Pedosphaera parvula Ellin514: one gene and its partner. The protein of the gene in region 2 interacts with the protein of the main gene of each other region in a pairwise test. Links are inferred from orthologs where the notes say so. Each region holds a gene or a part of one and is shown on either strand. Other genes may lie near its edges.

What was found.
Region 1: the proteins of CFLAV_RS08840 (region 2) and CFLAV_RS06815 interact in binary tests that used the Escherichia coli proteins (3 or more experiments, as listed by UniProt). The link is inferred for Pedosphaera parvula Ellin514 from one-to-one orthologs.

Annotation. Positions count from the first base shown.
Region 1 is NZ_ABOX02000006.1:165,145-172,268, forward strand. The notes cover bases 1-2,704. They hold CFLAV_RS06815 (SufE family protein), read right to left. Parts: upstream 1,723-2,704; coding sequence 1,279-1,722; downstream 1-1,278. Other genes in these bases: CFLAV_RS06805 (tRNA threonylcarbamoyladenosine dehydratase), read left to right, coding at 1-455; CFLAV_RS06810 (TatD family hydrolase), read right to left, coding at 470-1,282; CFLAV_RS33935 (cupin domain-containing protein), read left to right, coding at 1,852-2,421; CFLAV_RS06825 (VWA domain-containing protein), read right to left, coding at 2,430-2,704. In the rest of the region: more of CFLAV_RS06825, read right to left, coding at 2,705-3,584; CFLAV_RS06830 (DUF5682 family protein), read right to left, coding at 3,597-5,930; CFLAV_RS06835 (ATP-binding protein), read right to left, coding at 5,949-7,025. UniProt on the Escherichia coli protein: Participates in cysteine desulfuration mediated by SufS. Cysteine desulfuration mobilizes sulfur from L-cysteine to yield L-alanine and constitutes an essential step in sulfur metabolism for biosynthesis of a variety of sulfur-containing biomolecules.
Region 2 is NZ_ABOX02000008.1:198,764-205,983, forward strand. What follows is about bases 2,917-5,716. They hold CFLAV_RS08840 (cysteine desulfurase), read right to left. Parts: upstream 5,048-5,716; coding sequence 3,785-5,047; downstream 2,917-3,784. Other genes in these bases: CFLAV_RS08830 (iron-sulfur cluster scaffold-like protein), read right to left, coding at 2,917-3,218; CFLAV_RS08835 (rhodanese-like domain-containing protein), read right to left, coding at 3,229-3,780; sufT (putative Fe-S cluster assembly protein SufT), read right to left, coding at 5,061-5,630; sufU (Fe-S cluster assembly sulfur transfer protein SufU), read right to left, coding at 5,691-5,716. In the rest of the region: CFLAV_RS08815 (sulfatase family protein), read left to right, coding at 1-486; CFLAV_RS08820 (hypothetical protein), read right to left, coding at 515-733; CFLAV_RS08825 (amidohydrolase), read left to right, coding at 907-2,673; more of CFLAV_RS08830, read right to left, coding at 2,715-2,916; more of sufU, read right to left, coding at 5,717-6,149; Fe-S cluster assembly protein SufD, read right to left, coding at 6,186-7,220. UniProt on the Escherichia coli protein: Cysteine desulfurases mobilize the sulfur from L-cysteine to yield L-alanine, an essential step in sulfur metabolism for biosynthesis of a variety of sulfur-containing biomolecules.

The DNA of each region.
Region 1 (7,124 bases), on a different replicon or contig from region 2:
ACGCGCAGGAAATCCTCGCTACCCGCTTTGACTATGTGCTTGATGCCATCGATAGCTCTTCTAAAAAATGCCTGATGATCGCGCTGTGCCGTGACAAAGGCATTCCCATTATCACGACCGGGGCTGCGGGCGGTCGTCGTAATCCCGCCGCCATTCAACTGGTTGACCTGACCCAATCCACAAATGACCGTCTCCTGCGGGAAACCCGAAGCAAACTGCGCACCCGCCATGGTTTTCCACGCGGCGAAAAAAAGTTCAACGTCGCCTGTGTCTGCTCAACGGAACTCCCGGTTTATCCCTCTCAGGATGGTTCGGTATGCCCTCAACCCGAACCAGGCACTGACCACCGGCTCAATTGCAGCAGTGGCTTTGGCAGCGCAACTTTCGTGACTGGCGCTTTTGCCTTTCTTGCGACTGCGCATATCGTTCACGAGATTGCGCAACGTGAAAAATAACTGTTGTCAAAGAACTAATCCAGCAGCCTGCCAAACAGTTTCCTAAAGTTCTCTTCAGTTCTCTGCCTCAGCACATCCGCCTGCTCATCCACCAGCTCTGCTACAAAACGATAGATGGCCCCAATGTTAGCCGGGTTGTTCACTGCTTTTCCTGAACTTTCACCAGTGATCGGAAAGTCGGTATATTTTTCCGGCGGCAACATGTCCGGTGCATCGGTCTCGATCAGCAATCGGTCACGCGGCACCTGCCGGAACACCTCCTGTTGCCTGCCTTTTCGTTCCTGGGCAAAATGTCCAGAGATTGAAAAGTAGGCGCCCAGTTTTGCGAGCGGCTGAATCATCTCCTGCGGTCCGCCATAGGAATGGAGCAAAAAACCACACTGCGGTCGAGGTTGTTCCTGTAGCAGTTCCAGCAGCCTTCCCCAGGCGCGCAAACAGTGAATGCTCACCGGCAGGTTTCTTTCAGCAGCCAGCCGTAATTGCCATACAAACACTTCCTCCTGCTGCGGCAGATCGTAATCTTCGATCCATCGATCCAGTCCGATCTCTCCAATCCCTGCCGGAACCTGATTTAGACAAGTCGTCAATTTTTCCTGCCAATGAACAGAACGTTGAGAGACGTACCATGGATGCAAACCAAATGTGGGAATGACCATGCGGTTGTTGCGAGCCAATTCCAACACTGCCGGCCAATCCTGCTCCTGGGTGCCATTGACAACCATCTTTGCGACGTTCAATTCGTTCAATTGCCTCTGTATCGTGCCCAAATGAGGAGAAAGCTCGGTGGCCTGCAAATGGTTATGAGCGTCGTAAAGTGCCGCACTCATTCAAGTTTCCTTTTGGGTTCTGAAACTGAGGTCAATTGAGTCTGGGCATAATCGCGGATTTTTTCCCAGACTCGTGCCAAGCCATTCCGCCGATTGGGGGTTAAATGTTGTGTGATTCCTACTTCAGCCAAAAACGAGGGATCATGGCTCACAATTTCCAAAGGCGTCAGATCACTATAAAAATTGCAAAGCACCGTGGAAATACCCTTCATGATGGCGGATTCGGAATCCGTGTGAAAATAACATTTTCCCTCTTTAAACTCCGACACCAGCCACAGTTTTGCCAGACAACCTTCCACGCGATAAGCATCGATCTTGAACGTTTCCTTCAGCGGCTCCTGTCTGCGGCCTTGTTCCACCACGTAGGCAAATCGTTGCTGCGCATCTTTGAAGTGCGCGAGCTCGGTTAGCAATGCCTGCTTCTTGTCTTTGGCTGTCATGGTTGTTAAAACGTCATTTGCCGAGGCAGACTAGCATCAGGCTCATTACAACACCAGATTGGGGTAATTAGGTATCCAGAGTGATAAATCTACCGGTTGATTCTTCACGTTCCTCTGGCATTTTGTATTATGAGTGCGAAGACATCCACAGTGTCGGTGCCTCGGGACCTCGAAAGGTGCATCAACCCACCGCGTGTACTTTCTTTTAATTTGAAGGATGACGGCAGCATACCCAACAACCCGAAACTACCTCTGTTAATTTATCATCAAGCTATTGATCTAGCTGAGCGCCGAGATCCCGCCTCCATTTTTGAGCGTTTGTTTGCCGCTCACGACTGGGAAGGTTCCTGGCGAAATGGAATTTATACGTTTCACCACTATCACAGCACCACCCACGAAGTCCTTGGTATCTACAATGGCTCGGCCACCGTCCGCTTCGGTGGTGAAAATGGTATCACGCAAAAATTGCGCTACGGCGATGTCGTTATCATTCCAGCTGGTGTGGCTCATAAAAATCTCGGTTCGAGTGCCAACCTTGGAGTTGTCGGCGCTTATCCTGGCGGCCAACCATGGGATATGAATTATGGCCGGAAAGGCGAGCGTCCGCAGGCTGACCATAATATCGCGCACGCTCCATTCCCTGAAGCTGATCCCATCTACAGTCATGAGGGCCCAATCTTCCAATATTGGAACAGTTAACCTCCAGTCTACTTCGTCACGGCTACGTTTCGTGTCGCCGCCCATTGTCCAATATCCTGTTTGGAAATCGCCGCCGCCATAAGCTCCGGAAACAAATCGGGGGTGCAGGCAAATGAAGGAATCTCCATGCCGGCAAATGCTGCGGCGTGTTGATGATCAAACATCGGAGCCCCGTCATCATTTAACGCCAGCAAGGTCACCACCTGCGTCCCCGCAGCTACAATGGATCCCATGCGTTTCAACATTTCCTTGCTGTTGCCACCTTCATAAAGATCGCTGATCAATACAAGAATTGTGTCCTGCGGTTGGCGGATCAATCCCTGGCAATAGCTCAATGCCTTGTTGATATCCGTACCACCTCCCAGTTGCGTGCCAAACAACACATCCACCGGATCACTCAGCTTATCGCTTAAATCCACGACTGCCGTATCGAACACCACCATCCGCGTTTGCACTGCTGGCAGCGATGCGAGTACCGCGCTGAAAATTCCCGCGTAAACCACCGAAGTTGCCATCGACCCACTCTGATCCACGCACAAAATAATGTCGCGAAGCGATGAGCGCTTGCGTCCGTAACCAATCCGTGTTTCTGGGACAATCGTGCGATACTCCGGTTGATAATGTTTCAAGTTGGCCCGAATGGTGCGGTTCCAATCAATTTCATTGTGCCGCGGCCTGCGATTGCGTGTCGCGCGATTCAAGCTCCCCATCACCGCCTGTCGCATCGGATTCGCCAGTTTCCGTTCCAACTCTTCAACTACCTTCCGAACAACCATCCGTGCCGTTTCCCTAGTCTTGCTCGGCATGATGTTTTTCAAGGCCAACAGATTCGCCACCAGGTGCACATCCGGTTGGACTGCCTGCAACAATTCCGGCTCCAGCAACATCTGCTGCAGATTCAATCGTTCCAATGCATCCTTCTGCATCACCTGCACCACTGTTGAAGGGAAGTAAGTCCGAATATCTCCCAGCCAGCGCGAAACGTTGGGATTCGAACTGCCAAGTCCGCCCTTCCGCTCGGACTCATAAAGCGCACCCAATGCCTTGTCCATTCCAGCGTCGGTTCCGGACAGCCCAAAGCCTGTCCCGTCTGCCTCATCTCCACCCAAAACCAACCGCCACCGTCTCAATCTTTCCTCTTTATTCTGTGTAGCTGTGGACATGGTAAATTCCCTTTAGTTTTCAATTCCCAACAACTTTGCAACCAACGGCAGAACCTTCGCTGCGCGTTCCTCGTCGAAATCCATCTTTTGCACCTGGCTTGCAAGCTTTGACGTTCCGCTCCGCACTCGTTCGCCCATCTGCCTTCTTTCGGGTGCGGAGAAGGTCGAAAAAGTTCTCCGCAGCAGAGGCAGTAATGCTGTAAAGGTTTCATCCTTCAACTCGCAAACCCACTCATCCAACACCTGCCACAACGATTCATCGTGCAGGAGCAACAATCCGCTTCCTTTGAGAAAACCTTCCACCCAGGCCGCCGCCTGAACAGGCTCATTCGCGGTGGATAATGCCAATCCCATCCGCCGCGCCGATTCCTCCCGGCTGAAAACTCCCGCATCCATCAGCAGGCGACAACACCGCCCCGCTAACAATCCGTGAATTCCTTGCTGCTGCGAGAGTTGTTTTAAAACTGTCTGCCACGCCTTGAGATACTCTTCCTTTTGCAACAGTGAGAGCGCACTTTGAACCGCCAGCAAACGTTCGAACATATCTGCTGCCGCCTCATCATCCAGCGAAGCACATGCTACCGGCAACCCAATGCAAATTCTCGCCACCAATCCCGAAACAATCTGATCGATCAACGTCGAGTCTGTCTGACGCACGTTGCCATATCTTAAAATCTGCGCCAATGGCGGCAGCGCGGCCATCAACTGCGGCACATCACTCGCCACCGCTGCTTCGTTTTGCAGCCGGACCATGATATGCCGAATCGCATCAGGCAAATCAGCCAGCAACGTTTGGTCCAACAACGCCGTCAATTCCGGCAACGCCGGCGCCTCCTCTGCCAATTTATACGCCCGACCCGACGCCGCACTCGCCACCGTGTTTCCCCAAATGGCTGCCTCAATAATCGCGACCGCAAATTCCGGCTGCCATCGCACGCGCCACACTTCGTGAAAAGTCCCTTTCTTCCCGCTCGCCCGCTCTGCCTGGCCCCATGGAATGTTCAATAAATTCAGTCGATGCAACAATTGGCTCCGTCCAAGATCCGTATCTTTGCGTAAGTCCAGGTCCAGCATTTTCTCCAAAGCCTCCGGCGGCAAACGCAGTCGTTTCTGCTCGCGTTGCAAATCCTGTTGCAATGGCACCACCGGCGTTTCATCCGGCACTTTGCCCAGACGCTCGCTCACCACGAGCTTGTCATGGATCAACCGCAACGGCAGATGTTCGCCGTGACACAAAACCGTTTGCGTTGCTTCATTTAATTCGGGCAGGCCGGGCAGGGGACGACTCCTCACTGCCGCCAACGACTCCGCCAGCCGCACGGTTTCAATCACGCTAGCTGACGACGCATCCAAATCTTCTCCGCGCAGCAGATGCGCCACCCGCGTCAGCCACTTGATGATAATATCCTGCGTCTCCGCGTTCCTGCCTTTCTTGCCATCCCGGCAATCCCACAGGTGCTGATACCATCCCGGCGATTCAATCCCCGCGCCATAACCGCTCGCAAACGCCAGCCGCCCGTAAGTCCACGGCACCCACGTCGCCTGGACCTTCACTTTCAGCAATCCTTTCAGCAACTCCGCGTCCTCCTTCGCCGCTGGCATTTTCGTCAATGCCGGCGCATGCCAAGCTCCACACACAACCGCTATTCGCTGAAATCCTTCCTTCTCCGCCACGCGAATGGTCTGCCGCATGTGCGCTTCACGTCGTTGCTCGCGAAGCGGATTGAGTATCGCCAATGAAGATTCCAACGACGCCTCGCGTAATGCCGTCATTGCCTCCAGAATCGCTTCAAACAGTTCCGTGCTATTATGCCGATGCTCCACCATGTGTTCCCACCAACGCTCGCTGTCGCTATAACCCGCCGCTTCCGCCAGGTGGGCGAGGGGATCACGTTGCAACAAGGCTTTCAAAGCAGGTAACAATGCTGGCTCTATCGGCTGTTCCTGAGTAATTTCGCATTCCTCACACTCTGCTTCCGCATCGGCTTCATCACCTTTGACTGCGATCTCCTTTGCCTCCAAAGCTTCCTCCGCCAATTGATGTGTCAGCGGCAAATCCATGAAGCGCACCGGAACATTTTTGCCGAAGCCATATCGCAGGGCCTGCCATTCGGGCGAGAACACCGCAAACGGATAATAAACTGCCTGCTTGGGATTCTCCGGCACATAGACGAGCAACGCCACCGGCGGTTCCATCTGTTCATGCATCAGCAGCGGTAGCGCTGCTTCCGCATCGGGTGGACCTTCCACCAAAATCATGTCAGGCTTCAACGCTTCCAGCGCCTCGCGCAAACTCCGCGCTGAGCCGGGACCATGATGTCTTATACCAAAGATATGAACCGACATGGTGATATCCTTCCTGGCTCAATCGTGATTTTTGCAAGCCCGGTACAAATCCTTCCAACCGTCCCGCTCCTTCACCACGGTTTCCAAATATTCCTGCCACACAACCCGGTCTTGAATCGGATCCTTCACCACCGCTCCGATCAAACCACTCGCCACATCGGCCGCCCGCATCGTTCCATCGCCAAAATGCGCCGCGAGTGAAAGCCCATTGTTCACCACTGAAATGGCTTCCGCTGTGCTGAGAGTTCCCGTGGGCGATTTCACCTTGGTTTTTCCATCCGCTGTCGCTCCGCTGCGTAACTCGCGAAATACCGTTACGATCCGCCGTATCTCCTCCAAGGCTGGTGGTTCGGCCGGCAATTCCAGCGCGCGCCCCAAACTCTCCACCCGCTGTTGCACGATGCTCACTTCTTCCTCGATCGAATCCGGCAGCGGCAGCACCACGGTGTTAAAGCGCCGCTTCAACGCGCTCGAAAGTTCATTCACCCCGCGATCCCGATTGTTTGCGGTGGCAATCACATTGAATCCTTTCACCGCCTGCACTTCTTCTCCCAGTTCAGGAATTGGCAGTGTCTTTTCCGACAAAATCGTGATCAACGAATCCTGCACGTCAGCGGGAATGCGTGTCAGTTCCTCGACCCGCGCAATCTTTCCCTCCTGCATCGCGCGCATCAATGGACTCGCCACCAGCGCCTTCCGCGATGGCCCCTCCGCCAGCAACCGCGCATAATTCCAACCATAGCGCACCGATTCCTCACTCGTTCCCGCCGTGCCCTGCACCAGCAACGTCGAGTCCCCCGCAATCGCCGCCGCCAGATGTTCGGCGACCCAGGTCTTCGCCGTGCCCGGCACTCCCAGCAAGAGCAGCGCCCGATCCGTCGCCAGCGTCGCAATCGCAATTTCAATCACCCGCCGGTTGCCGATATATTTTGGCGACACCACAAACCCGTCGTCCAGTTTTCCACCCAGCAGGTAAGTCGCCACTGCCCATGGCGATAATTGCCAGCGCGGCGGACGCGTCTTCGTATCCACCTTCGCCAGTTTTGATAATTCCTCCGCATACTGTTGTTCCGCATGTTCCCTTAATGCATTCATAATGTTTTATTTCAAATTAAGTCGAAGTTTTTCCCGTTTTAAATTGCGGCAAATGATTGGCGGACACGAGAGATGGCCTACGCGGAACACGAAACACGC
Region 2 (7,220 bases):
AACGGCTATTTCTGGGGGGAGCACCATTTGGGCGACAAACGCTGGGCCTACGAAGAATCGATTCGAGATCCGCTGTTGATCCGCTATCCGAAGCTTATCAAACCAGGCACTGTGCGTGATCAGATGGTTCTGAATATAGATATAGCTCCGACCCTGCTGGAGCTGGCCCATGCGCCCGTGTCGAGGTCCATGCAAGGCCGCTCACTGGTGCCTCTTTTCAACAAGGACTCTGTTGAGTGGCGAAAATCAGCTTTATTCGAGTATTTTCAGGAAAAGGCGTATCCCCGCACACCAACATGGCAGGCAATCCGCACGGAACAATGGAAATACATTCATTATACAGAGCTGGAAGGCATGGACGAACTGTACAATCTGAAAGCCGATTCGTATGAGATGAAAAACTTGATCAAGGAGCAAAGCGCCAGGTCCAGTTTGCAGGAGCTTAAATCCGAGCTTGGGAAGTTGCTCAAACAAACCAGCAATTGATTGATGTCGTGACTGAGTCCTTGCCAGCTTAACGCTTGGCCTTGAGCAGGTCGCGAATTTCCACCAACACTTTTTCTTCACGAATCCGCCACAACGGCGGTGACGATATTGCCGAATGCGGCGCCAATCGCGACACCTGCGGCAAGGCAACCACCTTGCCGCACAGGGCGAACGCTGTGAATTCCCTGGGGATTTTCGATGCTGTTTCCGGTTGGCTGGAGGTTTCCAAGACCCGTAGTTCCTTCATAAGCTGGAAGATACATTCAAATGTCTAATGATCACGAAAACCTGGCATTCGAGATTGAAACTGCAAAATGGCGGCGGCAAAGGCTTGAAATCATCAATTGGCTTGAAAGATGCTCAAAGGAATTGCGACTCTGAATGTGTGCAAAAATCTGCGGTGCAAAGCCGGTATTATTTATGAAATTGAGTAACATCCTCGCGGTAGTGTCCCTTTCTTGTGCAGTGCTTGGTTCGACTGTTTGCAAAGCGAACCAGGCCTCCGAGACTGCCGACCTCATCATCCAGAATGCCAAGGTTGTCACGGTAAATTCCAAATTTGCTGTCGAAGAGGCAATTGCCGTTAAGGGTGATCGCATCCTTGCGGTGGGCAAAAACAAGGAAATTGCCCGTTACGCCGGACCAAACACCCGCATCATTGAGGCGAAGGGAAAGTCGGTCATGCCCGGGTTGTACGACAGCCATGTGCACTCGTACAAGGCATCGGTCAGTGAATTTGCAGGAACGCAGCCCAATTTCGAATCCATTGCCGAGGCTCTGCATTATATTCGTAAGCAGACTGAAGAAAAGCCTCCGGGAAGTTGGATTATTTTGGAAAGAGTTTATCCCACACGCTTAAAAGAGGGGCGGCTCCCCACCTTGGTGGAGTTGGACAAGGCGGCTTCCAATAATCCTGTGTATTGGAATTGTGGTCCTGTATCCATGGCCAATTCCAAGGCCCTGGAACTGTCAAAAATTTCGAGCTCAACCACTAATCCTCCTTCGGGTGAGGTGGTGAAGAATCCCAAGACGCTTAAGCCCACGGGGCTTCTGCGCAATGCTGCACAACTGCTTGCTCTCCCGGCACCCGTGAAAGAGCCCACGCCTGCAGAACATCAAGAGGCATTGAAGCATCTGTACCATTTGTACAACGAACAGGGTATTACCAGCATTGGCGAGCGTCGGACTGAACCTGAGGCGATTGACATGTTTCGTCGTCTCAGCAAATCCAATGAGTTGACGGTGCGAATTAATTGTACGCGCGTTATCGAACTCGCCACTAATATCGAAGAGTCGATTCTTCGCCTGGATGCCATCACCAATGCCGGTCCGGACAAGCTTCCTTATGGTCCAACCGGTGTGGGAGACGATTGGGTGCGCATTGGGCCGCTCAAAACCTTCATGGACGGGGGCATGCTTATCGGCACCGCTTATATGCGTACGCCATGGGGCGTGGGGCCGACCTATCAGATCACCGAAGCCGCCTACCGAGGAATTCTCTATCCCAACACGGAAATCCTGACTGAGCTTTATCTCGAAGCCGCCCAGCGTGGGTGGCAGTTGACAGCACATTGTGCGGGGGATGCTGCAATGGATGCGTTGTTAAACACATACCAATCCATTCAGTTCAAAACCAATATTACGCAGCGGCGCTTTTTGATTACTCACGGTAATTTTCAGACAGCCCAGAATTGGGAAAAATGCAAGAGACTCGGGGTGGCCGCCGACATGCAGCCTGCATGGCTTTATAAGGATGGGGATAGCCTGCTCAGAACTTTGGGTGAAAAACGCATGGAAAACTTCCAGCCTTTTAAAACGTGGTTTGACGAAGGCATCATTATCGGCGGAGGCAGTGATCATATGGTGAAGCTTGACTCCATTGATGCTGCCAATCCATGGAATCCCTGGCTGGGCATGTGGATCACACTCGCTCGCATGACTGAAAGTGGTCGTGTCCTCAATCCAGACGAGAAATTAACTCGAGAGCAGGCCATCCGTTTTTATACGATCAACAATGCCTATTTGAATTTTGAGGAGACTAAAAAAGGCTCATTGGAGGCTGATAAGTTTGCGGATCTCATCATCGTCGATCGAGACATCTTGAAATGTTCCGTGAACGATGTGCGTGGCACCAAAGTCTTGATGACCATGGTGGGCGGAAAAATTGTTTTCGAAGCTAAGAACTAACTTTCTTCAGACTCCAGCAGGATGTCCGGGCTGCAAAGCGGCTATTGGGCATCCTGCTTTTTGTTAAGGAAAACGATCTTAACACCTTCCTTGGGTTTCAGGCTGTCACCCAAATTGGCTGAGGCTTGAGAAACGGCCATCGGAGCCGGGGCGGAGGCAGGCTTTAACTCTTCGCCAGGTTCAAGCGCAGAGCGAAGGGCGCCTTCCACGAGTTGCGCACAATGAATTTTCATGGGCGGCAATGGCCCAAGTTCACCCGCCAAATCTTCGGTTTTTAACGCGAGGGCTTCCTCGGCCGTTTTGCCCCGAATCAACTCTGTGGCGAGGCTCGCCACGGCAATCGCCGTCTCACAACCAAATGATTGGAAGGTGGCTTTGTCGATGACCTTCCTGCCATTGTCATCCTTGAATTTCACCCACAGGCGTAGCATCTCGCCGCAATCGGAATTGCCCACGGTGCCGACGCTATCGGCGTTCGCAAGTTCACCCATGTTTTGCGGGTTGAGCATCGCTTCACGAATTCTCTTTTCCAAATCCTTGTCCATAACAGAATCCTTACGCCAACTGATAACGTGGAACATTGTCATCCACTTCCTGAGCCCAGGCATCAATGCCGCCACGCAGGCAGCGCACGTTTTTTAAACCATGACCAGTGAAATACGCGGCAGCGTCCAAACCCTGTTTACCCGCATGATCAATGAGCACCAATAATTTGTTTGGATCCCACTTTGCCAAAATCTCCTGCATCACAGGCTGTGAAAGCAAAATGGCGCCATCGATATGAGTCGCCTCATATTCCTCCCGCGAGCGAATATCAATCAACTTAACTTCTGTGCCGCTTTTCAAGAGCCCGGCCAATTCCTTCGCCGAAATCAATATCCTGGCATCGTCTTCGTGACTGCTCCGGATATGAGCCAACACTTCATCCACTGCCAAATTGTTATTGCGGGCGCAAACCTGTTCCAATGTCTCAGTCATCTGAAACCCGCAACTACTGCAGCCGCCAATGTGATAACGGCGGAACATCGCGCGTTGTGCTCCGGGAAACGCTTCCAGCACTTCACCCATGTTTGATTTTGGCCCGATGGATTCTGGTGTTGCAGCCATAACTTTATGCTCCAAAAAACTTTTGAATTTCCCGGGTCACCTCGATGAAGCGATCCACCTCGGCGCGGGTATTATAGAAATAAAAACTCGCCCGCGCAGTCGAGGCGATGCCGAGTTTCTTCATCAAAGGCTGGTTGCAATGATGCCCGCCGCGGAGAGCCACACCACGTTGGTCGGCCACGGTCACGACATCGTGCGCGTGCACGTCCTCCAGCAGGAAGCTCACCAATCCGGCGCGACCGGTCTTCGGTCCAAACAACCGCACATTCTTAAGCTGCGCCAACTGATCGTAACAGTAGGTGGCCAACTCCTGGTCATGTTTGAAAATGTTTTCACGGCCAACCGCATCGAGATAATCCAGCGCGGCATGCAGGGCAATGACGCCTGAAATGTCCGGTGTGCCAGCTTCAAACCGATGCGGCGCTTTCTTGAAAGTGCTCTTGAAGAAATCAACCGTCACGATCATTTCACCGCCACCGTGATAAGGTGGCATGTTGTCCAAAATCTCCTGCCGCCCCCAAAGCACGCCAATACCGGTTGGCCCGCAAATCTTGTGTCCTGAGAATACGAGGAAATCGCAACCGAGCGATTGAACATCGAGCGGCAAATGTCCGGCGCTCTGCGCAGCGTCAACCAGCGTGGTCACACCCAATTTGCGCGCGCGTTCACACAACTCCGCCACCGGATTTAGCGTGCCGAGCGTGTTGGAAATATGGGTGAAGGCAAAAAGCTTCACTTCAGGCGTGAGCAGTTGGTCCAGCTTGCTGAGGTCCAGCAATCCTTCATCGCCTGTCACTGGGATATAGACCAGCTTCGCGCCAGTCTTCTCGGCGAGCAATTGCCAGGGAACGATGTTGCTGTGATGCTCCATCTCCGTTAGCAAAATCTTATCGCCAGCCTTGATGTTTTTGCTGCCCCAGGAAGCAGCAATTAAATTGATGCCTTCCGTTGTGCCGCGCGTGAAAATGATTTCGTCCTGGGTTTTCGCGTTGATGAACGTCGCGACCCGCTGCCGGGAAGCTTCAAACGCCGCTGTCGCCCGATTGCTCAATTCATGTATGCCGCGATGCACGTTCGCATTGTCCTTCTCATAATAATTTGAGAGGCAATCGATCACCGCGCGAGGCTTCTGGCTGCTCGCTGCATTATCCAAATAAACCAATGGATGCCCATGGACCTGCTGATCCAGGATGGGAAAATCGGCGCGTAGTTTGGCCCAATCAATCATCTTTTTCTGCTGAGTTGAAATGGTGGTTTCGGAAATCATCGGCTTGAAAAAATTACATCAGCCCTAGTTGCAGCTTGGCGGCTTCAGTGAGCATGCCCTGATTCCATTGCGGCTCCCACACCAGTTCCACATTCACATCATCCACCCCTTCAAGGGAGAGCAACTTGTTTTGCACATCCGCTTGCAAGGTGGGGCCCATGCCGCAACCTGGCGCCGTTAAAGTCATCTTCACATCCACTCGAAAGCTTTCTGACGCGCCGGGAATCGGTTCAATCTTGCAATCGTAAACCAGCCCGAGATCGACAATGTTCACCGGAATTTCCGGGTCGTAGCAACTGCGCAACTGATTCCATACTTCCGTATCCAGCTTTTCCTGCGTGATGGGCCCATAGGTGGTTGAGGTCGGGACGCGTCTCGTCGGCGCCTCCACTTCCAATCCCAGGGCATCCGCATCCTTGCCATCGATGCGGAACATATTGCCATTCACGATCACCGTGTAACTGCCGCCCAGTGATTGAGTAATGTAGGCTTGCTCGCCGGCCAACAAGGAAACCTTCGTTCCCACCGGGATAACCGAAGCCTCGCAATCGCGCTTCAATGTGACTGGTTCGTTGCTGTTCATATCGATTTAAAAATATAACCGAAAAGGAGCATCCTGTCTTGGTGGATACGTTTGAGCTGTCTATGTGTTCTCGTTTTCCGTCGTCACCGGTCCATCCTGACCCTCCACTGCGGCCACTGCTGCGTGCCAGGAAAGGATCGCACATTTGACGCGCGCTGGAAATTTATGGACACCCGCGAACACCGCCAACTTGCCCACCCCTTCATCATCCACCTCCCCGGTAGTCACCATCGTGTGCACCTTCTTGAACAATTCCTTCACCTCAGCTTTGCTTTTGCCTTTGATGATGCTGGTGAGCAATGATGCCGAAGCCTTGGAAATGCAACAGCCTGAGCCTTGGAAAGCTGCATCCTCCACGGTATCGCCATTCATTTTCAGAAAGACGGTGTAATTATCGCCACAGAGCGGATTGTAACCTTCGCCCTTGCGATTCGCCCCTTCCAACGTGTGGAAATTGCGCGGTGATTTGCAGTGATCCAGGATCACTTGCTGATATAAATCATCCAAATCTTCAGACATATCTCAGTCGCGAGCCGAAGCACGCGCATGCATCATTCATTTCTTCTCACCAGCCAAAGCATTCTGTTCCAGGCGATCCCAAACGATCGCATCCAATTCCTCACGCAACGCCGCATTTCGCACCCGGGCAATAATTTCGCCGGCAAAGGAATGGATCAACATCCGCCGCGCCGTTTCCTTGCCGATGCCGCGCGCGCGCAGATAAAAAATCGACTCTTCATTCAACTGCCCCACCGTCGCGCCGTGCGTGCACTTCACGTCATCGGCATAAATTTCCAGTTGCGGCTTCGTATCAATCGTCGCGTCATCCGAGAGCAACAGGTTTTTGTTGGTCTGCTTCGCATCCGTCTTCTGCGCATCCGGACGCACCAAAATGCGACCGTGAAAAACTCCCCGCGATTTGCCGGCTAAAATTCCGTTGTAATACTCGTGGCTGTTGCAATGCGGTTTCGCATGCTCCACGATCATATGGTTGTCCGCCAACTGCTCGTCCTTCGTGAGGTAAAGACCATTCAGCACGCATTCCACCCGTTCCGCATCCAGGTTCGTCCAGATATTGTTGCGCGAAAGTTTCGCACCCAAGGCAATGGAATGAGCAATAAAATTGCAACCCTTTCCGAGTTGCACATTGACCGCTGCAATGTGAAACGCCTCCGGACTCTCGTCCTGAAACTTGCAATGCTCCACCACCGCGTCTTCACCAATGACCATCTCACTCACCACATTCGTGAAATACGGCCCATCCACCGTGCTGACATAACTCTCGATGACCGTCGCCTGACTCCCGCGCTCCGCGATAATCAAATTGCGCGGATGCACCGTTGTGCCCGGTTCCTTCGAAGTCGTCACGAACAACAAATGCACCGGCTCCTCGATCACCTTGCCCGCCGGCACATGGATAAAAGCGCCATCATGAAAAAACGCCGTGTTCAACGCCGAGAACGCCGTGCCTTCGGGCTTCACGTAACGTCCCAGATGCTTTTCCAACAAAGCCGAATCCGCCTCCAACGCCGCCGCCAGACTCCCCACCTTGATTCCATCTTTCTGCGGCAGTATGTGGGATAGCTCCTT